One region of the Halomonas sp. DP3Y7-2 genome, then DNA from elsewhere that is predicted to be linked to it. Evidence: predicted binding sites of a transcription regulator. Region 1 holds the regulator's gene; each other region holds the start of a gene.
What was found. The regulator sigma-54, encoded in region 1, starts transcription at its own class of promoters, with help from an activator protein. The targets are predictions, from matches to a motif close to TGGCACNNNNNTTGCTNT.

Region 1 (4,955 bases):
CCAGCGCCTCGGGCAGATTGCGCGCATCGACACTGACGGCAATGCGCTGTGAATGTCCATTCTCCAGCTCTTCGACCAGTGACCCCAGCAGCGTCGCTGGCAAGTTGTCGATGGCATAGAAGCCCAGGTCTTCGAGAGCCTGAAGCGCCACGGACTTTCCCGAGCCAGAGCGACCACTGATGATCACGAGCTGCATGTCCTGTCTCCTTGGCAGGGGGCGATAAGAGGGCAGTTGGTGTCAGGCGGTCACCGCGCGGTGACGGCCAGATCACGCTCGATCAGAGCGTGCTATCTAGCTAGATGGTAATCAGCTAAATGGCAATCAGCTAGAGGTTAATCAGCGAGTTCCCCATCAGCGAGGCCCCTGTTAGCGAGGCGCCATTCGTCAAGGCGCCAGGCAAGGCGTGCGCCATCAAGACATAGGATCAAGGCGCTTTCGGTGCGTGCCGTCAGGTCGTGGCGTCGCCGGGGGCTTGCTGGCGAATCGCTTCCTGCAAGCGCTCGTGCAGCTCGCGCTGGGACGTCGCGTGGCGCAGGCGATGTCGGGTATCGGCGTCATTCATGACCCCGGCCACCTGTCCCAGCAGGGCAAGGTGAGCATCATCCGCTTCCTCAGGCACCAGCAAGACAAATACCAGGTCCACCGGTTCGCCGTCGATGGCGTCGAAATCAATCGGCTCTGCCAGCTTGAGAAAGCCAGAGATAGGGGCCTTACAGTGCGGGTTGCGAGCATGCGGAATGGCCACGCCATTGCCGATGCCGGTGCTACCCAGACGTTCGCGGCCGATCAGGCGACTGAAGACTTCCTGGCTATCCAGGCTTGGTGTGTTCTGCGCAATGAAGGTGCTGAAAAATTCCAGCACCCTCTTCTTGCTGCCCCCCGGGACGTCAAATAGCGTGCGCTCGGGGGGGAGAATGGCATCCAATGTCATGAGAGGTCAGCGAATTCCGGCGCCTTGGGCGCGGGCTTGGGATTTTTCCTTGTGCTTGACGAGCTGGCGGTCCAGCTTGTCGGCAAGGGCGTCGATGGCGGCGTACATGTCGCCGTCCTGGGCTTCTGCATGCAGGTCTGCACCGGCAGCGTGAAGCGTACAGGCAGCCTGTTGGCGCTCCTTCTCCACCGAGAGGGTGACCTGCACATTGGTGATGTTGTCGTAGTGGCGCTCCACACGGGCGAGCTTCTCTTGTACGTAGTCACGCAGGGGATCGGTCAATTCGACGTGGTGGCCGGTAATGTTGACTTGCATGACAAGGCTCCTTGCTCTTGCGGGTGGTAGCTCGATTGTAACCCTTTTTCCGATCCTGCAAACCCCCCTGCTTCTACGCATTAAGACGCAGATGTCGTGCGATATTTCAAGCGCTTGCGCTTTTCATGTAACTGCGCTACGCGCTCTGCTCGCTGCCTGTCTCGAGCCATCTGACCGGGCTCAGCGCAGGCGCTTGCGCTCGCTTGAAGAGGGAATATTCATCGCTTCTCGATACTTGGCGACGGTGCGTCGGGCGACGTTGACACCGTCTTCGGCGAGCAGCTCCACCAATTTGCTGTCAGACAGCGGTTTGCGAGGCGGCTCCTGCTGGATCAGCGACTTGATCATGGCGCGTATGGCAGTGCTGGAATGGGCATCCCCATCCTGGCCCACCTGGCTGGAAAAGAAATACTTGAGCTCGAACACTCCCCGTGGCGTATGCACGAATTTCTGGGTCGTCACCCGTGAGATGGTCGATTCGTGCATCTCGACCTTGGCCGCAATGTCTGCCAACACCAGTGGTTTCATGGCGGCTTCACCCTGCTCGAGGAAGTCGAGCTGCCGCTCCATGATTTCGCGTCCGACCCTCAACAGGGTGTCGTTGCGGCTTGCCAGGCTCTTGATCAGCCAGCGTGCCTCCTGCAGGTGGTCCTTCAGAAACTGGTTGTCCTGGCTCTTGTCGGCCCGTCGGATCAAGGCCGCATAGTCGGGTTGAATGCGCAGGCGTGGCATCGCCTCAGGGTTCAGCTCGACGCGCCAGCCTTCTTCGGTGTGGCGGACCACCAGATCGGGAATGACATAGTCGTTGTCGCTGTCGCCGTACTGGCTGCCAGGCCTAGGGTCGAGGCCACGGATCAGTTCGATGACATCGTCCAGCTGCTCTTCGGTCAGGCTCAGGCGGCGCTTCAGCAGACGACGATCACCGCTGGCCAGCGCCTCGAGAAACTGGCGTACCAGTCTTCCCGCCTGGGGCAGAAGGGGGGTGTCACGGGGCAGGCTGTCCAGTTGCAGCTGCAGGCATTCGCGCAAGTCTCGGGCAAATACACCGGTAGGTTCGAATTGCTGCAGCCTGGCCAGTACCGACGCCACGTCCTGCAGGGGCGGGGCAGCAGCGTCGTCATCGGCCAGGCCCTGGGCGATATCGTCAAGGTGTCCCACCAGGTAGCCATCGCCGTTGACCGCGTCAATCAGGCACTCTGCGATGCGCCTGTCATTATCATTGAGGTCCAGCAGGGCCAGCTGCCAGCTAAGGTGGCCATGCAGGGATTGCCCGCTGGCCTGGCGCTCGAAGTCAGGCGCCTCGGCGCTGCCGGCCGGGGCGGTGCCAAGGTCTTGATAGGTATCGGACCAGTCGCTGTCGACCGTTAGCTCGGAGGGGATCTCGTCGGCCCAGTCGTCGTCCTTGCTGTCCTTGACCTGCAGCTCGCCGAATTCATCCTCCAGCTCGAGCATCGGGTTGGCCTCGAGCGCCTGCTGGACTTCCTGGCGCAGGTCCAGCGTGGAAAGCTGGAGCAGGCCAATAGCCTGTTGCAGCTGAGGGGTCATGGTCAGCTGGGTGCCGATCTTCAGCTGCAGTGACGCCTTGAGGGCCATGATGTGACTTCCGTTCGTGGAGCTGAAAAGCCTTACCCTAACGGCGGGTCAGGTACCATGCAAGCTTCTTGCCAACTTGTGGGCAGGGGGTGGCGCGCAGGGCTTGCTATGCCCCGCATGCGCGTCAGTGCAAGGTCGAGCGGGCGCCATGAAGACCCTGCCAATATAGCGGCCCGGCAGCGCCCGTGGTGGCTAAAGGCGAAAGTTTTCGCCGAGATAGACTTCCTTGACGCGCTGGTTGGCAAGGATCGACTCGGCACTGCCTTCGGCGATGATCTGGCCGTCGCCGACAATGTAGGCGCGGTCACAGATGTCCAGCGTCTCGCGCACGTTGTGGTCGGTGATCAAGACGCCGATATCACGAGCCTTGAGCTGGCGAATGATCGACTTGATCTCGCCGACGGAGATCGGATCCACCCCGGCAAAGGGTTCGTCGAGCAGAATGAAGGCGGGTTCTGTGGCCAGGGCTCGGGCGATCTCGACCCGGCGTCTTTCCCCGCCGGACAGGCTCATGCCCGGGTTGTCGCGAATGTGGCTGACATGGAAGTCTTCGAGCAGTTGCTCAAGGCGCGCCTGGCGACCTTCCCGGTCGAGGTCCTTGCGGGTCTCGAGGATCGCCATGATGTTGTCGGCTACGGACAGCTTGCGGAAGATGGAGGCTTCCTGTGGCAGGTAGCCAATACCCGCCAGTGCCCGCTGGTGCATGGCCGCGCGGCTCAGGTCGTCATCGTCGATGCTGATGGTGCCAGCATCCGCCCTGACCAGTCCGACGATCATGTAGAAGGAGGTGGTCTTGCCTGCGCCGTTGGGGCCCAGCAGGCCCACAATGCTGCCCTGTTCGATGGACAGGCTGATGTCCTGGACGACGCGGCGCTTCTTGTAGCTCTTGGCCAGATGGCGAGCGTGGAGAGTCTTCATCAGTTTCCTTGGCTTTCCGGCTCGAGGGTCATGCGAATGCGCTGCTGGCCGTCGACACCCTGTGCGCTGGAGCGAGCCTGGACGACGCGGCGATCCAGAAAGTACTCCAGGTAGGCGCCGTCGAAGGTGTCATTGGCCTTGTGCAATTCCGCCTGGTCGATGAGTTCCATGCGGCGCTCGGCAACATGGTAGACCACCTTCTTGCCCCAGCCCTTGACCACCGGCTCTTCCGGCGAAGGCTGCTGCTCCAGGTAGGCGCGGGAGCCAGTCGCCGTGGCGCGGGACAGCTGACCCTGGTCGTTGCGCTGAATTTCCACACGCTCACCGGTCAGCAGCATGCTGCCCTGTTGAATACGCACATCGCCGGTATACACCGCTGTGCCTGCGCGGTCATCCAGGTCCAGTTGGTCGGCCTCTACCTGAATGGGGGCGCTGCGGTCGCTTTCCAGCGCCAGGGTGACGGTGCTGGTGGCGACGCTCGTCAGGCCCAGGGCCAGGGCGAGCAGTAGCGCGGGACGGGGACGCATCATGGAAGTGACTCCTTGTTAGAGCTCGGGCTGAGAGCGGCTCTGGCTTATTGAGGCTCTGGCGGATGATAGCCGTTGACATTGTCGGTCAGACGGGCGGTATTGTCATGGATCCAGGCATCGAAGCGCTCGCCTCGCATTTCCTGGGGGGGCTGGCGCAATACCGCAGGCGTCTCACTCCAGGCGTGGCCTGAATCGCTGTCATAGACCAGCACCTCGGTATCCAGCTGCCAGCGCTCGGCAGGGGCCTCGAGGTGGGCATCTCCGGTCAGTGTCAGAGGGTTGCCGTCCGGGCCAAGTTCGCCGTCGGTGGCAGTGGCGATCCACAGGCGGCCACTGTCATCGACAAGTTCCATGTCAGGTTGGTCGACGCGGGTGATGTCATCCAGCGGGGTGTGCACCAGACGCGGGGTCGTAATGCGTTGATGGGGCGCACCCTGGGTGTCGAAGCGCGTCAGGGTGGCATCGATCAGGTAGTAGTCCGGCTCGCCGGCCTGATCGTCGGTGATCAGGTCGGGCACAGTGCCGTCCCGCGGGTCGAGCAGGGCCAGTCCGCCGCCCAGCACCAGCAGCAGGATGACCAGCCAGAAACGGAAGCCGGGCCGCAGTGAGCGCCATGTCATATCAGGGGTCCGTCCTTCAGATAGCTGTCCACCACGCCGTCGAGGCG
Region 2 (4,955 bases), on a different contig from region 1:
CCGGCACCTGGCCGGCAGTCGGGGATAATCCCCTAATGGATAGCCGAATCCCCAGGTGATGCCTTGGGGCATCGCCTGGGAATCATCATGCGTCTAGATCAGTGGGCGACACGATGTCCACCACTTCCAGGTCAAAGCCTGACAGCGCCGAAAACTTCCAGGGGGAGCTAAGCAGGCGCATCTTGCCCACTCCAAGCTCGCGCAGGACCTGGGAGCCGGTGCCGATGGTCAGGTAGTTGCCCGACCCGTCCGACTCACTGCCGCGGGCAGTGCGGCGGCGCTCGAGAAAGACCTGCAGCAGGTCGTTGAGGTCCTGGCGGGAGCGCATGTCATCGAGTAGCACAAACACGCCGTGCTCGGCTCGCGCCACCTCTTCCAGGGCCTGATGCGCACGCCAGGATGCTTCTTCACCCTTGACCAGGCACATCAGGTCACGCATCTCGTTGGCCAGATGGACGCGCACCGTGGTCACGCCATCCGGTGTCGGGTGTCCCTTGACCAGCGCCAGATGGTGCACCTTGTGGATGCGGTCGGCAAAGACGTGGGCCGTCAGCTCGCCATAGGCAGTGCTGACCGGCAACCGCTCTACCTCCTCCACCGTCTGCTCGTTATGGATGCGGTAGTGGATCAGGTCGGCGATGGTGCCCATCTTGATGCCATGGGTCTCGGCAAAGCGCTCGAGCTCCGGCCGGCGGGCCATGGTGCCATCTTCGTTCATGATTTCACAGATCACACCGCTGGGGTCGCACCCGGCAAGCGCCGCCAGATCACAGGCCGCCTCGGTGTGGCCGGCACGCCGCAGCACGCCACCCGGCTCCGCCATCAGCGGAAAGATATGGCCCGGCTGAACGATATCCTCGGGGCGCGCATTGCGAGCGCTGGCCGCCTGCACGGTGCGTGCGCGATCCGCTGCAGAGATGCCGGTGCTGACGCCCTCGGCGGCCTCGATGGACAGGGTGAACTTGGTGCCGTAACCAGAACCGTTATCCTGCACCATCAGCGGAAGCTTGAGCTGCTCGCAACGCTCGCGGGTCATCGGCATGCAGATCAGGCCGCGAGCGTGAACCGCCATGAAATTGATATGGCTGGCCTCCACCTTCTCGGCCGCCATGATGATGTCACCTTCGTTTTCCCGATCCTCATCATCCATCAAGATGACCATGCGGCCTTGACGGATATCCTCGACGAGTTCGGCAATAGGGGCCAGGCCCCCGCTGGAAGACTGCGACATGTGTGCTCCCTGGATCTGAAGTGGCCACACGGCGACGGCGGCCAGAAACGGCCGTCAGGGTACCGTGGGACGCGCCTGGGCGCCAGTGGCGGCGAATGAGAGGGTATGCGGAGAACCACGTATCCACGCGGGCACCTGCACCCGGCCCCGTATCAGGGCGCTAGAATAATCAGGGCTCTAGGTCATCAGGGCTCTAGGTTATCAGGGCTCTGTCATTACCAGGGCGTTAGCTCAGCGCCCTGTGCAGGCAGGCAGCGCGGGGCGAGCCAAAATTCGCCAGTCCTGGCCCAAGGCGCGAATATCGATGATCTCGAGCGGTCGCTGATGAGCCATCTGGTCAATCCCGCTCAACGACATCAGTCCACGAGCCTCGGGTCCAAGCAGCGTCGGCGCCATGTAGAGGCGCAGCTCATCCACCAGACAGGCATCCATCATGGCACCGGCAAGGGTCGCACCGGTTTCGACCAGCAGCTCGTTGCATCCTTCTTCACGCCCCAGCCAGTCGAGCAGCGTCGGCAGATCTACGCGACCGTCCTCGCCGGCCGGCATTTCCAGTACTCGGGCCCCGCTGCGCTCCAGCGCTTCCCGGCGAGGAGATTCGACGCCTTCGACGCAGACCACCAGGGTCTGACCGGGCTCGCTCAGACAGGCAGCCGCCAACGGCATGCGCAGACGCGAATCGACCACCACGCGCAGCGGCTGGCGACGGGCAATGGTGTCAGCCTGATCGAGCCCCAGTTGCTCGGCTCGCACCGTCAGTCGCGAGTTATCGAAGATGATGGAGTCGACGCCAGTCAGAATCGCGCAGCTCTGGGCACGCAGGCGCTGCACATCGCGGCGTGCCGCAGGGCCGGTGATCCACTGGGACTCGCCGGAGGCCATGGCGGTACGCCCATCGAGGCTCATGGCCAGCTTCAGGCGCACCCGCGGGCGCCCCTTGGTCATGCGCGATACGAAGCCCGCATTCAAGGTCAGCGCATCGTCCTCAAGACAACCGACCAGCACCTCGATACCTGCCTCACGCAGCCTCTGGATGCCGCGCCCAGCGACCTGTGGGTTGGGGTCCTGCATGGCCACCACGACCCGGGCGACGCCCGCCTGGATCAAGGCATCGCAGCAGGGGCCGGTGCGACCATGATGAGAGCATGGCTCCAGCGTCACATAGGCGGTTGCGCCACGGGAGCGCTCACCGGCGCCGTTCAGCGCATGGATTTCCGCATGGGGCTCACCGGCACGCTCATGAAAGCCCTCGGCCAGCCACTCGCCGTCCTTGACCAGCACGCAACCGACACGCGGATTCGGCATGCTGGTGTAGCGGCCATGCTCAGCCAGGCGAAGCGCTCTCGCCATCCAGTGGGCATCATGGCCAGGGGCTGACGCCGGAGGTGCATCGTCGCGGCTCATGACGGCTCCTCATTGTCGGGGGTGAAGTTCGGCTCCTGAGCCAACCGGTCAATCTCGGCACGAAACTCGTCGATGTCCTGAAATCTGCGGTACACCGAGGCGAAGCGAATGTAAGCCACCTGGTCCAGGCGCTTGAGCGCGTTCATCACTTCCTCACCCACGACCCGCGCTTGGACCTCACGCTCCCCTCGGGCCCTCAGGTTCTGGCGTATGCGCTCCACCGCCGCTTCGATGGATTCCGCACTGACCGGGCGTTTTTCCAGAGCCCTCAGCATGCCCGCTCGCAGCTTGCTCTCGTCAAACACCTCACGGGAGCCATCGGCCTTGACGATCCGCGGCATCACCAGTTCGGCGGTCTCATAGGTAGTGAAGCGCTCCCCGCATCCCGCGCACTGCCGACGTCGACGCACCTGGTCGCCTTCGGCAACCAGCCGGGAATCGGTCACACGAGTCTCTTGAGCGCCACAGAAAGGGCAATGCATAGCGGGCAGTCCGGCAGGAGAAAATGTCGCCATAGTGTAACGGTTGCGGCCTTTTTCGCCCAGCGCAACCGTCCGCCAAGCCCTTTGCGCGATGCCAGTTGGCACGCCCTGTGCTTGATGTTGTGCATTATCCTGCCAATAAGACGTCGGGCACAGGCGCAACCTCCCGCCTCGCCCGCCCAAGGAGGACGCCATGGCCCCACCCCTCACAGCGATGGACGCAGACCGCTTCCAGCAGCATGCCAAAGCCTTGCTGACACCTCTGTATGGAGAACGTAGCGAGGAAGTGCTGCGCCGCCTGCTGCGCCTGATCGAAGCGCAGGGCGCCCGTCTTTCGCACCGTCATGGTGCAAGAAACGAACTGTGGAGTGAAAAGGATCAATGGCTGATTCTGTACGGTGATTCGCTGATCGATGAGCACGAATCACGCTCGGACAGCGGTCAGGAGACGTCGCCCAAACCTCCCCTGGCCGTGCTCGATGACTTTCTTCACAGCCGACTGGCTGGCGTGTTCAGCGGGGTTCACGTGCTGCCCTTCTTTCCCTGGAGCAGCGACGATGGCTTCTCGGTCATTCACTACCGCGAGGTCGACCCGGCCCTGGGCGAGTGGCGAGACATCAGGCGGCTGGCCAGCCGCCACGACCTGATGGTGGATCTAGTCTTGAATCATGTCTCAAGGGAGTCGCTGTGGTTTGCCGACTACCTGGGCGGCAACCTGCCCGGTCGCGACTACTTCATCGAGATGGACCCGGAAACGGATCTCAGCGACGTCGTCCGGCCACGCAGTTCTCCACTGCTGGTGCCGGTCAGTACCCGTCGGGGGGTACGCCATCTGTGGGCCACCTTCTCGGAGGACCAGATCGACCTGAACTTTGCCAACCCCGACGTGCTGATCGAATTCATCGGCATACTGCTGTTCTATCTTCAGCAGGGCGCGCGGATCGTGCGCCTGGACGCCGTCGCCTTCCTGTGGAAACGGCCCGGCACCCGTTGCATTCACCTTCCCGAAACCCACGCTGTGGTGCGTCTGCTTCGCGCCATCGTCGATCATGTGGCTCCCGGCACCTTGATCATCACCGAGACCAACGTGCCTCACGCCGAGAACATCAGCTACTTTGGCCTGGAGCGTGAGCACACACCACCGGATGAAGCCCATCTGGTCTATCAGTTCCCGCTGCCCCCACTGCTGCTGCATACCCTGACCAGCGGTGAGGCCGGCACCATCGCCCGTTGGCTGAACACGCTGCCCGAGCTTCCAGAGGGCTGCAGCTATCTCAACTTCACCGCCAGCCACGACGGCATCGGGGTACGACCGCTGGAAGGCTGGCTCGAGCAACACGAAATCGATGCTCTGGTTGGCTTGATGCAGCGCTTCGGCGGCTTTGTCAGCATGCGCCGCCAGAGCGACGGCAGTGACAGTCCCTACGAACTGAACATCACCTGGTTCGATGCCATGAGCGGCACCCGCCGAGGCCCCGACCCCTGGCAGGTCGAGCGCTTCTTGTTGAGTCAGCACCTGATGCTGGTCCTGAAGGGCATACCCGGGGTCTACATTCACTGTCTGACGGCTACCCAGAATGACCATGATGGCGTCGAGCGCAGCGGGCGCCTGCGCTCCATCAACCGCAAGCGCTGGCAGCGCCAGGAACTGGGGATGCTGCTTGACAGCCGGCACACGCCGACCCGTGAGGTATTCGTAGCCCTCACGCGTCGCCTTGAACTGCGCCGCCGAGAGCCTTGCTTCCACCCCGACGCCGCTCAGACGGTGGTGCCAACCGCGCCACAATTGCTGGCCATTCAGCGTGGGCCGATTGCCAGCGGCCGTCGCCTGCTGGCGA
Region 3 (4,955 bases), on a different contig from region 1:
GGTGAACAGCACCTGATCGCAACCATCGAAGGCGGCGGCGAAGTCGTCCTCCAGGTCGGCGACGACCGTCTCGATCCCCTGTTGCTCGAACCAGTCGCGCTGCTCGGCGCGGCGGACCATGGCGCGAATCGGATGTCCCTGACGGTGAGCGATGGCGCAGACCTGGCGGCCGATCTGGCCGTTGGCACCTATCACGAGTGTGGTCATGTCGTCCTCCTTGTCGATACCTGGGAATGACCATGGCGTCGATGGGGAAGACTTTCAATGGGGAGCGAATCGATGGCGACGCCGCCTGCAGGCCGGTACCCTGTGCGTCTTCCCCTTACCCACCCGCTCAGGAGCAGCGATGAATCCTCAGGACCTGGAACGCCTGGTTACCTTGCCGATGCCTTTCGGCAAGCATCAGGGCACCTTGATCGCCGATCTGCCCGGGCCCTACCTGGCGTGGTTTGCTCGGGTCGGGTTTCCCCCCGGAGAGATTGGACGTCTGCTGGCGTTGATGCACGAGATCGACCACAACGGCCTGAGCGACCTGCTGGAGCCGTTGCGACGCCGGGGGTAAGCGGTAGCGAGCTGTATCGGGAGGGAATCCCCAGGAAGCCGTCGCAATGACGGCGTCCCTGCCGGTCTAGTCAGACCGCGTCCTTGTCGGTCTCGCCTGTACGAATACGGATGACCTGCTCGAGGGGGGTGGCGTAAAGAAAGCTGCCATCGCCCTTTGGCGACCACCCGCCACCCTTCAAGGTTCGCTTAGACGGCGTCCTTGTCGGTCTCGCCCGTATGAATACGGATGACCTGCTCCAGGGGAGTGGCGTAAAGAAAGCTGCCATCGCCGGTCAGACCGCGTCCTTGTCGGTTTCTCCGGTACGAATGCGGATGACCTGCTCGAGGGGGGTAACGAAGATCTTGCCATCGCCAATCTTGCCGGTGTTGGCGACCTGCACGATGGCTTCGATGACCTGCTCCGTCATGCTGTCATCCACCGCGACTTCGAGCTTCACCTTGGGCAGAAAATCCACCACGTACTCCGCGCCTCGATACAGTTCGGTGTGGCCCTTCTGTCGTCCAAAGCCTTTGACCTCTGTCACCGTAATGCCCTGAACGCCGATCTCGGAGAGCGACTCGCGCACGTCGTCGAGCTTGAAAGGCTTGATAATCGCGGTCACCAGTTTCATGGCGGTTTCCTCATCCTGTCCGTGTAGGGGCGGCGTGCGGCATGTCCGTCGCTAACCCGTGGGCGGCGCGCCGTTGCGCCTGACCTGACTAGTGTGACAAAGCATACCCCTGGCAACCAGCAATAAAAAAGGCCCCCGAAGGGGCCAGGTGGAGCACGCCAGCTCACTGGAGTCGCGGGTAAGCTCAGGCTTACTTCTTGGCGACGTTAAACTCGGGGTAGGCTTCGAGGCCGCATTCGGCAAGGTCGACGCCTTCGTATTCTTCTTCTTCGCTGACACGGACACCCATGATCGCCTTGATGATCAGCCAGACGACCAGGCTGGCGGTGAAGACCCAGGCGAAGATGCCGGCAATACCGAGCAGCTGGGCACCGAAAGTGGCGTCGGCGTTGTTCAGCGGTACCGCCAGGACGCCCCAGATACCTGCAACACCGTGGGCAGAGATGGCACCGACCGGATCATCAAGGCGCAGCTTGTCGAGCACCACGATGGCGACCACAACCAGGATGCCGCCTACTGCGCCGATCAGGGTGGCGCCCAGGGCGCTGGAGGACAGCGGGTCGGCAGTGATGGAGACCAGGCCGGCGATGGCACCGTTCAATGCCATGGTGAGGTCCGCCTTGCGGAACCAGATCTTGGCCAGGATCAGTGCTGCAATGACGCCGCCCGCGGCAGCCGCATTGGTGTTGACCAGTACCTGGGCCATGTTGTTGGCAGAAGCGACGTCGGAAACCTTGAGCTCGGAGCCGCCGTTGAAGCCGAACCAGCCCAGCCAGAGGACGAAGGTACCCAGTGTGGCCAGCGGCATGTTGGCGCCAGGAATCGCGTAGATCGCGCCGTTCTTGCCGTACTTGCCCTTACGCGGGCCGAGCACCAGCACACCCGCCAGGGCGGCAGCGGCACCCGCCATGTGAACAATGCCGGAACCTGCATAATCGGAGAAGCCTGCTTCAGACAACCAGCCGCCGCCCCAGGTCCAGTAGCCAGACACTGGATAGATGAAGGCCGTCATGACCACAGCGAAGGCCAGGAAGGCCCACAGCTTCATGCGCTCGGCAACGGCACCGGAGACGATGGACATGGCGGTGGCCACGAACACGACCTGGAAGAAGAAGTCGGCGCGAGCAGAGTAGTAGGGGGCATCTTCGCCACCGGCCAGCACGGCATCGACGCTGTTTTCAGTGCCGATCAGAAAGCCCAGATTGGGAATGATGCCGCCACCGTCGGACGAATACATCAGGTAGTAGCCCACCAGCAGATACATGGTGCAGGCCACGGCGAACAGCACGATATTCTTGGTCAGAATTTCGGCGGTATTCTTGGCCCGGACCAGCCCGGCCTCGAGCATGGCGAAACCGGCTGCCATCCACATGACCAGGGCGCCGCAGATGAGGAAGTAGAAGGTATCCAGCGCGTAGCTGAGTTCACTGATATCAACCATGAGAGTGTCTCGCTATTTATTATCGGGAGTCAGGGCAGGGGCGGACATCAGACCGCGTCCGAACCGCGTTCGCCGGTGCGAATGCGGATGACATCTTCCAGCGGCGTGACGAAAACCTTGCCGTCACCGATCTTGCCGCTGTTGGCCGCGTTGCAGATCGCTTCCAGCACGCTGTCCAGGCGAGCTTCGTCGACGGCCACCTCGACCTTGACCTTGGGCAGAAAGTCCACGACATATTCCGCGCCGCGGTAGAGCTCTGTGTGGCCCTTCTGACGGCCAAATCCCTTGACCTCTGTCACGGTGATGCCCTGGACGCCGTTGTCGGCCAGCGCTTCACGAACGTCGTCCAGCTTGAAAGGCTTGATGATGGCGGTGATCAGTTTCATGGCATGGCTCCCTACGTGCATGGGTGGCGGCTTGTTTCCGCTCGGTGCATGGATACGTTGTCATAGCGGGAAATGTGCCACTTTATTCCTAATATCTTTTATTACATGAACTTGGAGTTAATTGAGGGCGTGTTGGATATGCGGGAGGCTGCATAGCGGGGGTAAATTGCGGCACTGCATCAATGACGATGCACTACTTTGGTGCTTGGCGCTGAGGCGCGTGCGCCATCAGTGAGCGCGCGACGTTCCGTCGTGACGGCGGGAAGGACCGTCGTCGTTAGCCAACCTGGCCCGCCAGCGTTGTAGCCAACGTAGGCAGCCAAGAGACATGCGTTGGGCGTCAGGCTTGCGTATGCTGTCGGCAATAGAGTCGCCGTTTTGATGCACAAGGAGAGCCCCATGATCAGTCAGGATCGCATCAGCCGTTTAGCCCAGCAGATTGGAGAGCGTCTGCAGGGCGCTTCTCAGGCCCCGGAAGACATCCAGAAGGGCGTGCAACAGGTAGTGCGTGGCGCCTTCGACCGCCTGGAGCTGGTCTCGCGTGAAGATTTCGACATCCTGATGGATGTACTGCAGCGTACCCGCTCACGCGTCGAGGCCCTCGAGAAACAGGTCGCAGCCCTAGAGAGCCTGGTCGATGAGCGCGCAGCGGCGGGTCAGACAGGTGCCGATGCAACGCCCGCGGTCAGCGAGGAGGCTGCCGAAATCCCCGTACCCCCTGCGACCCAAGGACAGGACGGCGCGGCCAAGGGCGGTGAAACGCCATCGGCGTGATCTCTACCAGAGCACTTGGCTAATGTAGCGGGCCGGCATAGGGATATGCCGGCCCGGCTGTTTCTGGCGTGCGCAGGCGGCGAGGGGCCGATGATCGTGGTCTACTGACAGCCATAACGTCAGCCGTCAGGCAGGGAGCCCATGACGCTTGCCATCATCACGACCCGTGCCGGGGTGGGGCTGGATGCTCCAGAAGTTCAGGTCGAGGCGCACCTGGCCAACGGCCTACCCGGAATGACCTTGGTGGGACTGCCGGAAACCGCCGTCAGAGAGAGTCGCGAGCGGGTGCGCAGTGCCTTTGCGACCTGTGGTCTCGACTATCCCCTGCGTCGTATCACCCTGAATCTTGCCCCTGCCGATCTGCCCAAGGAAGGGGGGCGCTTCGACCTGCCTATTGCGCTGGGACTGCTGGTGGCATCGGGGCAGTTGCCTGCGGCGGCGCTGGACGGCATCGAGTGTGCCGGAGAGCTGGCGCTGGATGGGCGGCTTCGTCCTGTCGCCGGCATGCTTCCCTTTGCCATGGCCACCCTTCGGGCTGGGCGGCGATTGATCCTGCCTGCCGCCAATGCCCAGGAGGCTGCGCTGGTCAGCGGCCTTGAGGTGCTTCCCGCCGACCATCTGTTGGATGTCATCGCCCACTTGAGTGGACGGGTGCCACTACAGACGTGTACTGCGGCAGCATCGTCGATGCCGGTTGAGGCAGCCTTGGATCTCTGTGATGTGCGCGGACAGTATCAAGCGCGTCGCGCCCTGGAGGTAGCGGCGGCTGGCGGTCACAACCTGCTGTTCGCCGGTCCGCCAGGTACCGGCAAGACATTGCTGGCCAGTCGCCTGCCCGGCATCCTGCCTCCCCTTGAAGATCATGAGGCCCTGGAAGTGGCGGCCATTCGCTCCGTCTGTGCGCTGCCATTGTCAGAAGGCTTTGGCTGTCGTCCCTTTCGCTCTCCCCACCACACTGCCAGCGCGGTGTCCCTGGTGGGAGGCGGGTCGAGGCCGCGTCCCGGCGAGATTTCCCTGGCCCACTGCGGCGTGCTGTTTCTCGATGAATTGCCTGAGTTCAGCCGGCAGGTGCTGGAAGTGCTCAGGGAGCCACTGGAGAGTGGAGAGATTCACATCACCCGAGCCAGTCACGAGCGCCGTTTTCCGGCTCGGTTCCAGCTGGTGGCTGCCATGAACCCC
Region 4 (4,955 bases), on a different contig from region 1:
CGCTTCGCTGCGTTACGCGCTGCTCGATCTCCTCACCTATACCGCATAGGCTCCGGGATCAGCGCTGCGTGGGCCTTGCGCCGCTAGGCTGATGTGTTCAGCGCTCCCTTAGCGAGGGCTTTCTGTGCGCCAGTAACGGCGTGTCAGGCGTACCAGCAGGGCCAGAGTCAGGGCCGCATAGACGGCGGCCATGACATCATCCGCGACAATGCCCAGGCCGCCGCCGATGCCTTCGATCTCCCGCACGGGGGATAGCTTGGAAATATCGAACAGACGAAACAGCAGGTATCCGAGCGGCAGCATGATCCGTCGGCGGTGGCGCGAGAAGGCCAGAACTACCAGCGGCAGGGCTACCCACTCATCCAGCACGATCTGGGAGAGATCGCCGCCTCCCAGCCACAGCGAGGCAAAGTGGCAGATGGGAACGGCGGTCAGGATCAGCAACAGCGCGATCGCAAGCCGTCGTGCCGGCGGCAGCCGCAGCAAGTACCAGGCCACGGGAATGCCGATCAAGGTTCCGACGGTTCCGGGGGCCCAGGGCGAGTGGCCTAGCCCGAAGCCTGTGGCGATCCAGATCAGCAGGTCCTGCATGACACCTCTCCAGCAGTGCGCCCCAGGGAATCGTCAGGCGCCTAGACGCCGATAGTGGCGATTGGCGAGCAGGAACGCAATGCGAACATCCCAGTGTGGTGTAACGCTCAGGCTCCAAGTGCTAGCGGCTCGGGCCGTGCCGCCTCAGCTGGCCAGCGGCTCGTCCATGCTGTCGCTGTTGTCTCCATGACCCTCGGCGCTGGCGTCTGGGTCACTGGCGATGGGCAAGACATCGACTTCGACCTCAAGCTGTTGCCGGCCGCCACCGGTCACGACGCCCTTGATCGGCGCTACGTCGTCATAGTCTCGGCCCCAACCCAGCAGCAAGTGACGCTCGCCAACGCGCACACCGTTGGTGGGGTCGAGGTCCAGCCAGCCCCACCCCGGTATCAGCACCGCGAACCAGGCATGTGAGGCGTCTGCCCCTAGCAAGCGAGGCTGCCCAGGAGGCGGACTGGTCTCCAGGTAGCCGCTGACGTAACGAGCGGCCAGGCCGATAGAGCGCAAGGCGGCGATCGCAAGATGGGCAAAATCCTGGCAGACCCCGCGACGCTCTACCAGTACCTGCGACGGCGTGGTTTCCAGGTTGCTGAACTGACTGTCGTAGTAGAACTCGTCATAGATACGGCGATTAAGGGCATCCACACACTCCACCAGGTCGCCGCCAGGGGGAAAGCAGGCCTCCACCCACGCCGCCAGCAGTGGACGACGCTCGATATAGGCCGAGTTTTCGAGAAATGGCTGAGCTTCCCAGTAGCTCGTGGTGCCAGGTGTTGCCAGCAGGTCGCGGCAGGTTTCCCAGGACATGGCATTGGCAGGGGGCTGGGGCCGTGGGGAGGTGGTGATCCGCGCTTCCAGGGTCACTTCCAGCACCTGGTGCGGCGTGTCGATGGCAAACAGGTTGATACGGTTGCCAAAGGCATCGCAGCGTTGCTGGTGCAGCGGAGTCAGGGGCGATGTGGACAGGCGCGCGAAGGCCACCTGTTGCCAGCCCAGCACGCGAGGGGACAGACAGGCTTCGTTCTCGCTGAGCGTCACGATCTCGCTATAGCGATAGCGGGTGGTATGGCGCAGGTAATAGTTCATCTTGCAGTGCCCGAGCGAGGGCCTGATACCCGCATGACGCAGCGCCGGCTGGCAGGCACGTCATGGCCAAGGATGGACCGTCCTGCGGTCCCGGCATACGAGGACATGATGAGTGCGATGTGTCTCCTGATGACGAAGGGATACAGCACCCGTGGCGCTGTGATCAAGATGTACCCCAGGCTGGGCATCGGCTCAAGTCCGCCGTATGCCCGTTGAGCTGCACTGTAACCTTATACCCTCAGAACCTCATCCCTCAGGACCCCTGGCAAGTATCCGCAGGTGGGTCCATGAGCTTGGCTCGCTTTCCTGACCAAGCTCTCCAGACCAAACTCTCGTGGCCAAACCATCCACACCCCTTTGGCGGCGACAAAGCATCCACATCCTGTTGAGGTTGGGGAGGCCGGCGTCAGCCCGTCGTGACGCACTGTCCTGGTGCGCGCGTCGGCAGAAGTGCCCCGAGGACGAGCCAGCAGCCTGCCAGGGGCGTGACGCATGCGTCGCCATGTGTCCGTTGCGGTGCCGATTGTCCCGGCGGCTAACTTACCTGTGTCCGATACGGCAGATTTTCTGTGTTCTGGTACAGACCTTGCTATACAGCAGGTAGGGGACCCCGATATGTCGATGGGATGTACGCCAGTCTGGTGCATCACGATCCGGTGCAGGATGCCCCGGTGGACGAAGGCATAGCAGGGTAGACCGCTGTTGATAACAAGAGGGTGTGCCGATGAGCCATGTGGATTGGCAGCAGTACAACTGCGCTGGGTTCTACGATGAACTGGTGGCCATGCCCGGGATGCCGCGGGACGCGGCCAAGATGCTGTGCGACGTGCTGGAGGGATTTGCGCCGGATGAGCTGGCTGAGCGCAAGACGGCGGCAGAGATTGCCATCAGAACCATGGGCATCACCTTCACGGTGTACTCGGAAGGCAGCATGATCGATCGGGCCTGGCCCTTCGATATCGTACCCAGGATCATTCCCGCCGATGAATGGCGGCGTACCGAAGCCGGCCTGAAGCAGCGCGTCGAGGCGCTCAACCTGTTTATCGACGACCTCTACCATGACCAGAAGGTCATCAAGGATGGGGTCTTGCCCGCCGATGTGCTGGCGCAGTCGGTCAACTTTCGTCCCCAGTGTGTCGGTATCGACCCGCCCCACGGCGTCTGGGCACACATTTGTGGGTCCGACCTGGTGCGCGGTGGGGACGGCACGATCTACGTGCTGGAAGATAACCTGCGAATCCCCTCCGGCGTCTCGTACATGCTCGAGAACCGCAACGTGACCAAGCGCGTGCTGCCGGAGCTGTTTGCCTCGGGAAAGATTCTTCCCGTGGACGATTATGTGCCCCAGCTTTACGACATGCTGGCCGGCATGTCGCCTCGTCCCTGGGACGACCCGCAAGTGGTGGTGCTGACGCCGGGGATCTACAACTCTGCCTACTACGAGCATGCCTATCTGGCGCAGCAGATGGGGGTGCAGCTGGTCCAGGGCTCTGACCTTGTCGTCGATGATGACGATGTGGTCTACATGCGCACGGTACAGGGGCTAACCCGGGTAGACGTCATCTATCGGCGTATCGATGATGCCTTCCTCGACCCGGAGGCCTTCCGTGCCGACTCTGTATTGGGGGTGCCGGGACTGATGCGGGCCTGGCGCAGCGGCAAGGTGGCACTGGCCAATGCCCCCGGGGCCGGGGTGGCCGATGACAAGGTCGTTTATGCCTTCGTGCCGCAGCTGATCAAGTACTACCTGGACCAGGATGCCTTGCTGCCGAACGTACCGAGCTACCTCTGCATGCTTGAGGAGGATCGGCGCTACGTGCTGGAGCACCTGCATGAACTGGTGGTAAAGCCGGCCAACGAGTCAGGCGGCTACGGCATGCTGATGGGGCCTCAGGCCTCCCAGGCGGAACGCGACGCCTTCGCCAAGTTGATCCAGCAGGACCCGCGCAACTACATGGCCCAGCCCATGCTCAACCTGTCGACCACGCCGACCCTGTTCGACGGTCGGCCTGAGCCTCGCCACGTCGATCTTCGGCCCTTCATCCTGTCTGGCCAGGATGGTGCCTATGTCACCACCGGCGGCTTGACCCGTGTTGCGCTGGTAAAGGGGTCGCTGGTGGTCAACTCGTCCCAGGGCGGGGGCAGCAAGGACACCTGGATCGTCGAGACGGGGGAGGACTGAGACCATGCTGATGCTTTCAAGAGTCGCCGAGAACCTGTACTGGATGGCCCGCTATATCGAACGGGCCGAGGACACCGCGCGCCTGATCAATGTCTCCAGCCACCTGATGCTCGACATGCCCTATCGGCAGCCGCTGGGATGGGCGGCGATGGTCGATATCACCGGAGGCGGGGAGCTTTTTGCCACCCTTTACGATGAGCCCAATGATCGCAACGTCATCCAGTTTCTGTGTGCTGACCGGCGCTACTCCGGGTCGATTCTGTCCGCCCTGGCTCAGGCCCGGGAAAACCTGAGGACTACCCGGGACGTGGTGCCCCGGGAAGTCTGGGAAGAGATCAACCAGCTCTACATGAATGCCAGCGCCCAGGCTGATGCCGGGTTGGGACCTGGCCGTCGCGAGGTCTTTCTCAAACTGGTGATTCGTGGCTGCCAGACGCTGATTGGCCTTATCGAAGGGACCCTGAGCTACGGCGGTCCGCGGACCTTCATGATGTTGGGGCGCCAGCTGGAGCGTGCCGACATGATCACCCGCATCATTGATGTGCGTTCGGCCAACCTGCTGCAGCGAGACAGTGATGAGATTCGGCCCTTCGAGCACTTGCAGTGGATGAGTGTGCTGAAGTCACTGACCGCCTACCAGATGTATCGCCAGCACGTGCGTTGTCGAGTAAGAGCCACTGACGTACTGCGTTTTCTGGTGCAGGACGGCAAGTTTCCACGCTCGGTGTCGCGCAGTCTGAAGGACAGCATGCGTGCGCTGCGCTCGCTGCCGCGGCATGACAGGGCATTGGCCACCGCGACGCTGGTTCACGCCGATGTGGCCGAGGCCGACGTGCTGGCGCTGGTTCGTTCTCCCGAGGCGCTGCACGAGTTCATCGACACCCTGCAGCAGGGCGTTGCAGAGCTGCATGCCGCCATTGCCCGCACGTACTTTCCGACGCTGGATGACCTGGAAGAAGTGGCGCTGGCGACGGTGGCCAACGAGGAATAGCGGGACGTCGCGAACGGTAGCTACGCCATGCGCCGACCCGCTGTCGGCGCCATGGCGGTCGCTCGCTACCGGCTCTGATCGATATGTTCCCCATCAGCAATGTTG

Region 2: the regulator sigma-54 is predicted to act here: its motif matches at 3,217-3,234, upstream of KUV45_RS09140 (sugar phosphorylase).
Region 3: the regulator sigma-54 is predicted to act here: its motif matches at 3,065-3,082, upstream of KUV45_RS02355 (P-II family nitrogen regulator).
Region 4: the regulator sigma-54 is predicted to act here: its motif matches at 2,253-2,270, upstream of KUV45_RS19225 (circularly permuted type 2 ATP-grasp protein).

Annotation. Positions count from the first base shown of each region.
Region 1 is NZ_JAHVKJ010000008.1:130,306-135,260, forward strand. Features, by position in the region: gene rapZ (RNase adapter RapZ) at 1-196, opposite strand, end outside; gene ptsN (PTS IIA-like nitrogen regulatory protein PtsN) at 450-932, opposite strand; gene hpf (ribosome hibernation-promoting factor, HPF/YfiA family) at 939-1,247, opposite strand; gene KUV45_RS10410 (RNA polymerase factor sigma-54) at 1,428-2,840, opposite strand; gene lptB (LPS export ABC transporter ATP-binding protein) at 3,033-3,758, opposite strand; gene lptA (lipopolysaccharide transport periplasmic protein LptA) at 3,758-4,288, opposite strand; gene lptC (LPS export ABC transporter periplasmic protein LptC) at 4,333-4,908, opposite strand; gene KUV45_RS10430 (HAD family hydrolase) at 4,905-4,955, opposite strand, start outside.
Region 2 is NZ_JAHVKJ010000007.1:486,727-491,681, reverse strand. Features, by position in the region: gene ribBA (bifunctional 3,4-dihydroxy-2-butanone-4-phosphate synthase/GTP cyclohydrolase II) at 86-1,231, opposite strand; gene ribD (bifunctional diaminohydroxyphosphoribosylaminopyrimidine deaminase/5-amino-6-(5-phosphoribosylamino)uracil reductase RibD) at 1,463-2,635, opposite strand; gene nrdR (transcriptional regulator NrdR) at 2,632-3,117, opposite strand; gene KUV45_RS09140 (sugar phosphorylase) at 3,311-4,955, shown strand, end outside.
Region 3 is NZ_JAHVKJ010000001.1:532,790-537,744, forward strand. Features, by position in the region: gene KUV45_RS02335 (SDR family oxidoreductase) at 1-207, opposite strand, end outside; gene KUV45_RS02340 (DUF3820 family protein) at 347-562, shown strand; gene glnK (P-II family nitrogen regulator) at 837-1,175, opposite strand; gene KUV45_RS02350 (ammonium transporter) at 1,366-2,616, opposite strand; gene KUV45_RS02355 (P-II family nitrogen regulator) at 2,664-3,002, opposite strand; gene KUV45_RS20245 (accessory factor UbiK family protein) at 3,402-3,776, shown strand; gene KUV45_RS02365 (YifB family Mg chelatase-like AAA ATPase) at 3,918-4,955, shown strand, end outside.
Region 4 is NZ_JAHVKJ010000014.1:32,223-37,177, forward strand. Features, by position in the region: gene KUV45_RS19215 (phosphatidylglycerophosphatase A) at 109-591, opposite strand; gene KUV45_RS19220 (transglutaminase family protein) at 736-1,677, opposite strand; gene KUV45_RS19225 (circularly permuted type 2 ATP-grasp protein) at 2,402-3,859, shown strand; gene KUV45_RS19230 (alpha-E domain-containing protein) at 3,864-4,850, shown strand.